2 linked regions of the Leptothrix cholodnii SP-6 genome follow. The protein of the gene in region 2 interacts with the protein of the main gene of each other region in a pairwise test. Links are inferred from orthologs where the notes say so. Each region holds a gene or a part of one and is shown on either strand. Other genes may lie near its edges.

The links. The genes of interacting proteins can lie anywhere in the genome.
Region 1: the proteins of LCHO_RS19305 (region 2) and ndk interact in binary tests that used the Escherichia coli proteins (3 or more experiments, as listed by UniProt). The link is inferred for Leptothrix cholodnii SP-6 from one-to-one orthologs.

Annotation. Positions count from the first base shown.
Region 1 is NC_010524.1:3,159,498-3,163,461, forward strand. The notes cover bases 800-3,542. They hold ndk (nucleoside-diphosphate kinase), read right to left. Parts: upstream 2,513-3,542; coding sequence 2,087-2,512; downstream 800-2,086. Other genes in these bases: rlmN (dual-specificity RNA methyltransferase RlmN), read right to left, coding at 824-2,005; rluB (23S rRNA pseudouridine(2605) synthase RluB), read right to left, coding at 2,631-3,542. Outside these bases: type IV pilus biogenesis/stability protein PilW, read right to left, coding at 1-763; more of rluB, read right to left, coding at 3,543-3,964. UniProt on the Escherichia coli protein: Major role in the synthesis of nucleoside triphosphates other than ATP. The ATP gamma phosphate is transferred to the NDP beta phosphate via a ping-pong mechanism, using a phosphorylated active-site intermediate.
Region 2 is NC_010524.1:4,346,908-4,351,027, forward strand. Bases 438-3,336 are described here. They hold LCHO_RS19305 (uracil-DNA glycosylase), read right to left. Parts: upstream 2,311-3,336; coding sequence 1,564-2,310; downstream 438-1,563. Other genes in these bases: tuf (elongation factor Tu), read right to left, coding at 438-1,037; trpC (indole-3-glycerol phosphate synthase TrpC), read right to left, coding at 2,318-3,106; trpD (anthranilate phosphoribosyltransferase), read right to left, coding at 3,117-3,336. Outside these bases: more of tuf, read right to left, coding at 1-437; more of trpD, read right to left, coding at 3,337-4,120. UniProt on the Escherichia coli protein: Excises uracil residues from the DNA which can arise as a result of misincorporation of dUMP residues by DNA polymerase or due to deamination of cytosine.

The DNA of each region.
Region 1 (3,964 bases), 1.2 Mb from region 2 along the record:
TGGCCTGGTTGACACGCTGGATGTAGAAGCGCGCCCGATCGAGGTCGCCCTTGCGCAGCAGCACCTCGGCCAGGTTGAAGGCGGTGGCCGGGTTGCCTGCGTCGAGCTCGTAGCTGCGCAGCAGCAGGCGCTCGGCCGCGTTCAGGTCGCCGGCGCGGGCTTCGCAGACGCCTTGTGCCAGCAGGCTCTTGGTCTGTTCGCGGTATTGGGGGATCGCCAGTGCCTGCTCGAAATAGCGGCGCGCATCGGGGTAGCGCTGCTGCCGGCACAGGAACCAGGCGTAGTTGTGCAGCGCGTCGGCATCGCCGCCGTTGAGCGACAGCGCGCGCCGGAAGCTCTCTTCGGCCAGCGCGTTCTCGGACATGCTGGCGTAGATCAGGCCACGCAGGTTGAAGGCCGAGGCGCTGTTCGGGTCGGCCACCAGGGCGCGCTTGACTTCGTCGAGCGCCGTGCCGGCCTGGCCCTGGGCGAAATAGGCCGAAGCCAGCTCGAGGCGGATGCGCGAGCGCTTGGCCGCATCGGTTTCATCGGACGCCGTGACCAGATCCGGCCGCGTCGCCGCATTGCTGCTGCTGTTGACCGCGACAGGCTGGGAGGGCGCCGGGATGCGCGTGTCGCCCACCGTGGTCGACACCACCTCGGTGGTCGTGGTGCACGCCAGCAGCGTCGACGCCAGCAGCAGCGCAGCGCCGAGCCGGACACCGATCCGGGTCAGGTGCGCGCCGGTCACGGGCCGGCGCTCGGATGAAGCAGGTTCACGCATGCGGGTTCACCGGAAATGGGAGGAGCAGGCCACCGAGGGCACCGACAGCGCCAGCACGCATCAAGCGGCGTCGGGCTGGGCGGCCGAGCGGATCACGCGGATCGGCGAGCGCGTCATGCGCTCCTGGACGCGGGTGCGGTCCTGCACCTCGCCGGCGAGCTGGCCACAGGCGGCGTCGATGTCGTCGCCGCGGGTCTTGCGCACGGTGGTCACCAGGCCACCGTCGATCAGCACCTGGGCGAAGGCCTGCACGCGCTCGTTGCCCGAGCGCTTGAGGCCCGACTCGGGGAAGGGGTTGAACGGGATCAGGTTGAACTTGCACGGCAGGCGCCCGACCGGCCCCTTGTCGCCGACCAGCTTGAGCAACGCACGCGCCTGCTCGTCGCTGTCGTTGACGCCGTCGAGCATGCAGTATTCGAAGGTGATGAAGTCGCGCGGCGCCGAAGCCAGATACGCCTGGCAGGCGCCCAGCAGTTCGGCCAGCGGGTACTTGCGGTTGAGCGGCACCAGCACGTCGCGCAGCGCGTCGTCGCACGCATGCAGCGACACCGCCAGCGCCACCGGCAAATCGGCGGCCAGGCGATCGATCATCGGCACCACGCCGGAGGTCGAGACCGTCACGCGGCGCCGCGACAGGCCGTAGCCGTGGTCGTCGAGCATCACGCGCAGGGCCGGCAGCACGGCGGCGTAGTTCTGCAGCGGCTCGCCCATGCCCATCATCACGACGTTGCTGATGATGCGCTCGCTGGCCGGGCCGGTGGCCGCACGCGCGCCCACCGAAACACCCTCGGCGCGCTCGCGGCGCAGGCTGTGCTCGGCATACCAGAGCTGCGCCAGGATCTCGGCGGTGCTCAGGTTGCGTGAAAAGCCCTGGTGTCCGGTCGAGCAGAAACGGCAGCCCACCGCACAGCCCGCCTGCGACGAGATGCACAGCGTGGCGCGGTCGTCCTCGGGGATGTAGACGGTCTCGACGGCGTTGCCGTCACCCACGTCGAACAGCCACTTGATCGTGCCGTCGGACGAGCGGTGTTCGGACAGCACCCGCAGGGGCGCGATGCACGCCACGTCGGCGAGCTTGCTGCGCAGCGACTTGGCCAGATCGCTCATCTGGCCGAAATCGGCCGCGCCGCGCTGGTGGATCCAGCGGAACAGCTGGACCGCACGGAAACGCTTCTCGCCCAGCTGCTCGCAGTAGGCGGCCAGCGCGTCGAGGTCGAAATCGAGCAGGTTGACCGCGGTCATGGCGTGCCAGGAAGTAGAAGCCGGCTGCAAGGCCCGCCTCGAACCGATCGCGGCTCGAGGCAGCTTGCAGCCAGGGGTTCCTCAGCGGCTGTAGACAGCCATGCCGGGGAAGAAGAACGCGATCTCGACCGCAGCGGTCTCGGGCGCGTCGGAGCCGTGCACGGCGTTGGCGTCGATCGAGTCGGCGAAGTCGGCGCGGATGGTGCCCTTCTCGGCCTTCTTCGGATCGGTGGCGCCCATCAGGTCGCGGTTCTTCAGGATCGCGCCTTCGCCTTCGAGCACCTGGATCATGACCGGGCCGGAGATCATGAAGTTGACCAGGTCGTTGAAGAACGGGCGGGCCTTGTGCACGGCATAGAACTGCTCGGCTTCGGCGCGCGACAGCTGTGCCAGGCGGGCGGCAGCGATCTTCAGGCCGGCGCCTTCAAAGCGGGCGAGGATCTGGCCGATGACGTTCTTGGCGACGGCGTCGGGCTTGATGATCGAGAGGGTGCGTTCGATGGCCATGTTTTTCTCCTGAATTCGGGGATGGGGGCAAAGCCCGATATTTTAGCCTGCGAGGCCACCCGGTGCCCGGTGGGGGCCACCGGTGCAGCCAGGCCCTGCCGCATGCAGGCCCGGCAGGTCAGCGGCGGCGACCGCCACGGCCGCGGTTCGGACCGCCCGGCTTGTTGAAATAGGCATCGGAGCCGATGTAGCCGACCGAGGTCTGCAAGGGATCGGGTTCGCGCGGGCCGCCCTTGCGGTTGTCGCCACCGCGGCCACCCGGCACGTCGTCGCTCGGCCTGCCGAAACCGGCGCTGATGCGCTTGGAACCGGTGGCAAAACGGCGATCGAAGGTCTGCTCGAGCGGGTTCGGGATGTGCAGCGGATCGTCGCCGAAATCGCCGTCTTCGCGCTCGCGCGGCGGCTCACGACTGACGTTGCCGTCGCGCGCCGGGCGCTCGTCGCGCCACTCGGCGCCCCCGCTGCGCGGCGCGCCGGGCCGGCCGTCCGGACCGCGGCGCTCGAAGCCCTGTCCACCCTGCCCGCCCTTGCCCACCGGCTTGTTGCCGCGCTGCTGATTGCCACGTCCACCCGGCGCGTTCTGGCCGCCCTGGGACATCTGCGGACCCTGGCCCTGGCCTTGGCCGCCACCCTTGCCCTTGCCGGCGCCGCGGCCGGGCTGCTGGCCGTCACGCGGGCCACGCTCTGCACGGTCGGCACGCGGGCCCCGTTCTTCGCGCTCGCCACGCTCGGCACGCGGGCCGTTGGCGATCTGGCGGATCTGGCGCACGTCGTTGTCGTCGAGTTCGACCCAGACGCCGCGCTTGAGGCCACGCGGCAGCACCACGGTGGCGTAGCGGATGCGGATCAGGCGGCTGACCGTCAGGCCGACCGCATCGAACAGCCGGCGCACCTCGCGGTTGCGGCCTTCGGTGATCACCACGCGATACCAGTGGTTGATGCCTTCGCCGCCGCCGTCATCGATCGACTTGAACATGGCCCGCTGGCCCTCGATCTCGACACCTTCGAGCAGGCGCGCACGCGCGGCCTCGTCGAGCGAACCCAGCACGCGCACCGCGTACTCGCGCTCGACGCCGAAACGCGGGTGCATCAGCTGGTTGGCCAGTTCGCCCGAGTTGGTGAACAGCAGCAGGCCTTCGGTGTTGATGTCCAGACGCCCCACCGACAGCCACTTGCCGACCGGCAGGCGCGGCAGCCGGCGGAACACGGTCGGCCGGCCTTCGGGGTCGTGGTGCGTGACCACCTCGCCGACCGGCTTGTGATAGGCCAGCACACGTGCCGGCGGCGGCGCGATGCGCACCTTGATCGGCCGGCCGGCAATCTTGATCTGGTCGCCCTGGGCGATGCGCATGCCGATGTGCGCCACCTCGCCGTTGACCGACACCTGACCCTCCTGGATCAGCTGTTCCATGTCGCGGCGCGAGCCGACACCCGCCTGCGCCAGCACCTTGT
Region 2 (4,120 bases):
AGCTCGATGGCGCCGGTGACGTCGGTGGTGCGGAAGTAGAACTGCGGGCGGTAGTTGTTGAAGAACGGCGTGTGGCGGCCGCCTTCTTCCTTGCTCAGCACGTAGATCTCGCCCGTGAAGTGGGTGTGCGGCTTGACGCTGCCCGGCTTGCACAGCACTTGGCCGCGCTGCACGTCTTCGCGCTTGGTGCCGCGCAGCAGGATGCCGACGTTGTCGCCCGCCTGACCTTGGTCGAGCAGCTTGCGGAACATCTCGACGCCGGTGCAGGTGGTGTTCTGCGTGGCGCTGATGCCGACGATCTCGATGGCTTCGCCGACCTTGATGATGCCGCGCTCGATACGGCCGGTCACCACGGTGCCGCGACCCGAGATCGAGAACACGTCTTCGACCGGCATCAGGAAGGCGCCGTCGACCGCGCGCTCGGGCGTGGGGATGTAGCTGTCGAGCGCATCGGCCAGCTTCATGATGGCCTGCTCGCCCAGCGGGCCCTTGTCGCCTTCGAGGGCGAGCTTGGCGCTGCCGTGCACGATCGGGGTGTCGTCACCCGGGAACTCGTACTTGTCGAGCAGCTCGCGCACTTCCATTTCGACCAGCTCGAGCAGCTCGGCGTCGTCGACCATGTCGCACTTGTTCAGGAACACGATGATGTACGGCACACCGACCTGACGCGCCAGCAGGATGTGCTCGCGGGTCTGGGGCATCGGGCCGTCGGCGGCCGAGCACACCAGGATCGCGCCGTCCATCTGGGCGGCGCCGGTGATCATGTTCTTGACGTAGTCGGCGTGACCCGGGCAGTCGACGTGTGCGTAATGGCGGTTGGCCGTTTCGTACTCGACGTGCGCGGTGTTGATGGTGATGCCGCGTGCCTTCTCTTCGGGCGCTGCGTCGATCTGGTCGTACGCCTTGGCCGAGCCGCCGAACTTGGCTGCCAGCACGGTCGTGATCGCCGCCGTCAGCGTCGTCTTGCCGTGGTCCACGTGACCGATCGTGCCGACGTTGACGTGCGGCTTGGTCCGCTCAAACTTTTCCTTAGCCATGTTCCAAACTCCTGAATGCGATCAACTCAACGATCAAGCGAGAAGAAAAATGGTTGGTGCCCATGGCGCGGATCGAACGCGCGACCTCTCCCTTACCAAGGGAGTGCTCTACCACTGAGCCACATGGGCATCGACACAGGTTTGCAGACCTTGCACACAAACCTGTGTCGACTCACGACACCAAACCAGAACTGGAGCGGGAGGCGGGAATCGAACCCGCGCTATCAGCTTGGAAGGCTGAAGTTCTACCATTGAACTACTCCCGCCTGAACAAGCTGCCCGGCCGCCCAAAACAGGGCCAAACAAAAATTCAACCTGCAGCCATCGCGCAATTTCTCGCGCCTCACATCAAAACAGCCGTCGCCATCTTTCTGCTTCTTCATTTCGCTTGGTGGAGGAGGCTGGATTCGAACCAGCGTAGGCGTAAGCCAACAGATTTACAGTCTGCCCCCTTTAGCCACTCGGGCACCCCTCCGAAGCGAGCCAGCGACTTTACCATGGCATTTTGCGAGTTGCAAGCGCTTATCTACAAATGCCAATCAATCGCGCCTCGTCCCATCGACGCCAGCCAGCCAGCCGCACGGCTGAAGGGGGCGCTGCCGATGAACGGCACCGGTGGGCGGCGTGCCGACAACGGCGATGGATGGTTCGAGCACAAACACAGATGCGCCGGGCCGCTGGCGTTGATCAGCGCGCGCTTGGCTTGAGCATGGGCACCCCACAACATGAAAACCTTGGGCGACGGATCGGCGGCAACCTGCGCGATGACGGCGTCGGTGAAGTCCCGCCAGCCCAGACGGGCGTGGCTGCCGGCACGGTCCTGGTCGACGCTCAGACTGCTGTTGAGCAACAGCACGCCCTGCCCGACCCAGCGGGACAGGCTGCCGTGACCCGGCCGCGCGATGCCGACGTCGGTCATCAGTTCCTGGTGGATGTTGCGCAGGCTGGGCGGGATCCGGACCCCCTCGGGGACCGAAAACGCCAGCCCTTCGGCCTCGCCGGCGCCGTGGTACGGATCCTGCCCGAGGATCACGACCCGGACATTGGCAGGCTCGAGCGCCCTCAGCGCACGCAACGGCTGGCGAGGAAAAACCGGCGTGCCGGCAGCCACACGCCGGTCGACCTCGACGCACAGCGAGCGACCGGCCTCGCTGGCGAGGAATCGATCGCACAGCCCGCGCCAACGAGGCGCAACCTGGCGAAACGCGTCGGCCAACGGCGCCTGCAACCGGTTGTCGGGCACGCAGACCGGCGGTAACAGCAATGCCGACATCACCGGCTCAGGCAAACAGCGCGGCCAGCGCCACGCCCGGATCCGACGCGCGCATGAAGGCCTCGCCGACCAGGAAGGCATGCACCTGGGCCGCGCGCATGCGCTGCACGTCGTCACGCCCCAGGATGCCCGATTCGGTGACCAGCAGGCGATCCGACGGCACCTCTCCGAGCATGCCCAGCGTCGTGTCGAGCGTGACCTCGAAGGTGCGCAGATTGCGGTTGTTGATACCCAGCAGTGGCGTCTTCAGGCGCAGCGCACGTTGCAGTTCGTCACGATCGTGCACCTCGACCAGCACGCTCATGCGGTGCGCCAGCGCCACCGCCTCCAGATCGGCCATCTGCGCGTCGTCGAGGCAGGCCGCGATCAGCAGGATGGCGTCGGCGCCCATCGCGCGGGCCTCGTGCACCTGGTACTCGTCGACCATGAAATCCTTGCGCAGCACCGGTAGCGCGCAGGCCGCGCGGGCCTGACGCAGGTAGTCGGCGCAGCCCTGGAAATAGAGCGCGTCGGTCAGCACGCTCAGGCAGGCGGCGCCGTGGCGCTCGTAGCTCGCGGCGATCTCGGCCGGGCGGAAATCCTCGCGCAGCACGCCCTTGCTCGGGCTGGCCTTCTTGACCTCGGCGATCACCGCCGCCTGGCCCGCCGCAATCTTGGCGCGCATGGCCGCCTCGAAGCCGCGCACGTCGGTGCGGGCTTCGGCTTCGTCGCGCAACGAGACCAGGCCACGATGCGCACGCGCCGCGGCGATTTCCTCGTGTTTGGTCGCGACGATCTTGTTCAGGATGTCACTCATCGCCGCCCCCTCAGACCGCGGTCTTGAACGACTGCGTGACCGCCACGTACTGGCTCAGCTTGGCCAGCGCCTGGCCCGAAGCCACCGCCTCGCGCGCGGCACGCACGCCGTCGGTGATCGACGTCACCACGTCGGCCGCGTACAGCGCGGCGCCGGCGTTGAGCAGCACGATGTCGCGCACGGGGCCGTCCTCGTTGGCCAGCGCGCGCTGGATGCACGTCACCGACTCCTCCTTGTTCGCCACCTTGAGCACCCGCGTGTCGTAGACCGGCAGGCCGAAGTCGGCCGGGTGCACGACGTATTCGCTGATCTGGCCGGCCTTGAGCTCGCCGATCATCGTCTCGCCCGACAGCGAGATCTCGTCCATGCCGTTCATGCCGTGCACGATCAGCACGTGGCTCGAACCCAGGCGCTGCAGCACGCGCACCTGGATGCCGACCAGGTCGGGGTGGAACACGCCCATCACCTGGTTCGGCGCCAGCGCCGGGTTGGTGAGCGGCCCGAGGATGTTGAAGATCGTGCGCACGCCCAGCTCCTTGCGCACCGGCGCGGCGTGTTTCATCGACGCGTGGTGATTCGGCGCGAACATGAAGCCGATGCCGCAGCGTTCGAGCGAGATCGCCACCTGCTCGGGCGTCAGGTTGATGTGCGCGCCCAGCGCCTCCAGCACGTCGGCGCTGCCCGAGCTCGACGACACGCTGCGCCCGCCGTGCTTGGCCACGCGCGCGCCCGCTGCAGCGGCCACGAACATCGACGCGGTCGAGATGTTGAAGGTGTGCACGCCGTCGCCGCCGGTGCCGCACAGGTCGACCAGGTTCGTCTTGTCGGGCACCGCCACCGGCGTGGCGAACTCGCGCATCACCTGCGCGGCCGCGGCGATCTCGCCGATGGTTTCCTTCTTGACGCGCAGGCCGATGGCGAAGGCCGCGATCATCACCGGCGACATCTCGCCGCTCATGATGCGGCGCATCAGCGCCAGCATCTCGTCGTGGAATATCTCGCGGTGGTCGATGA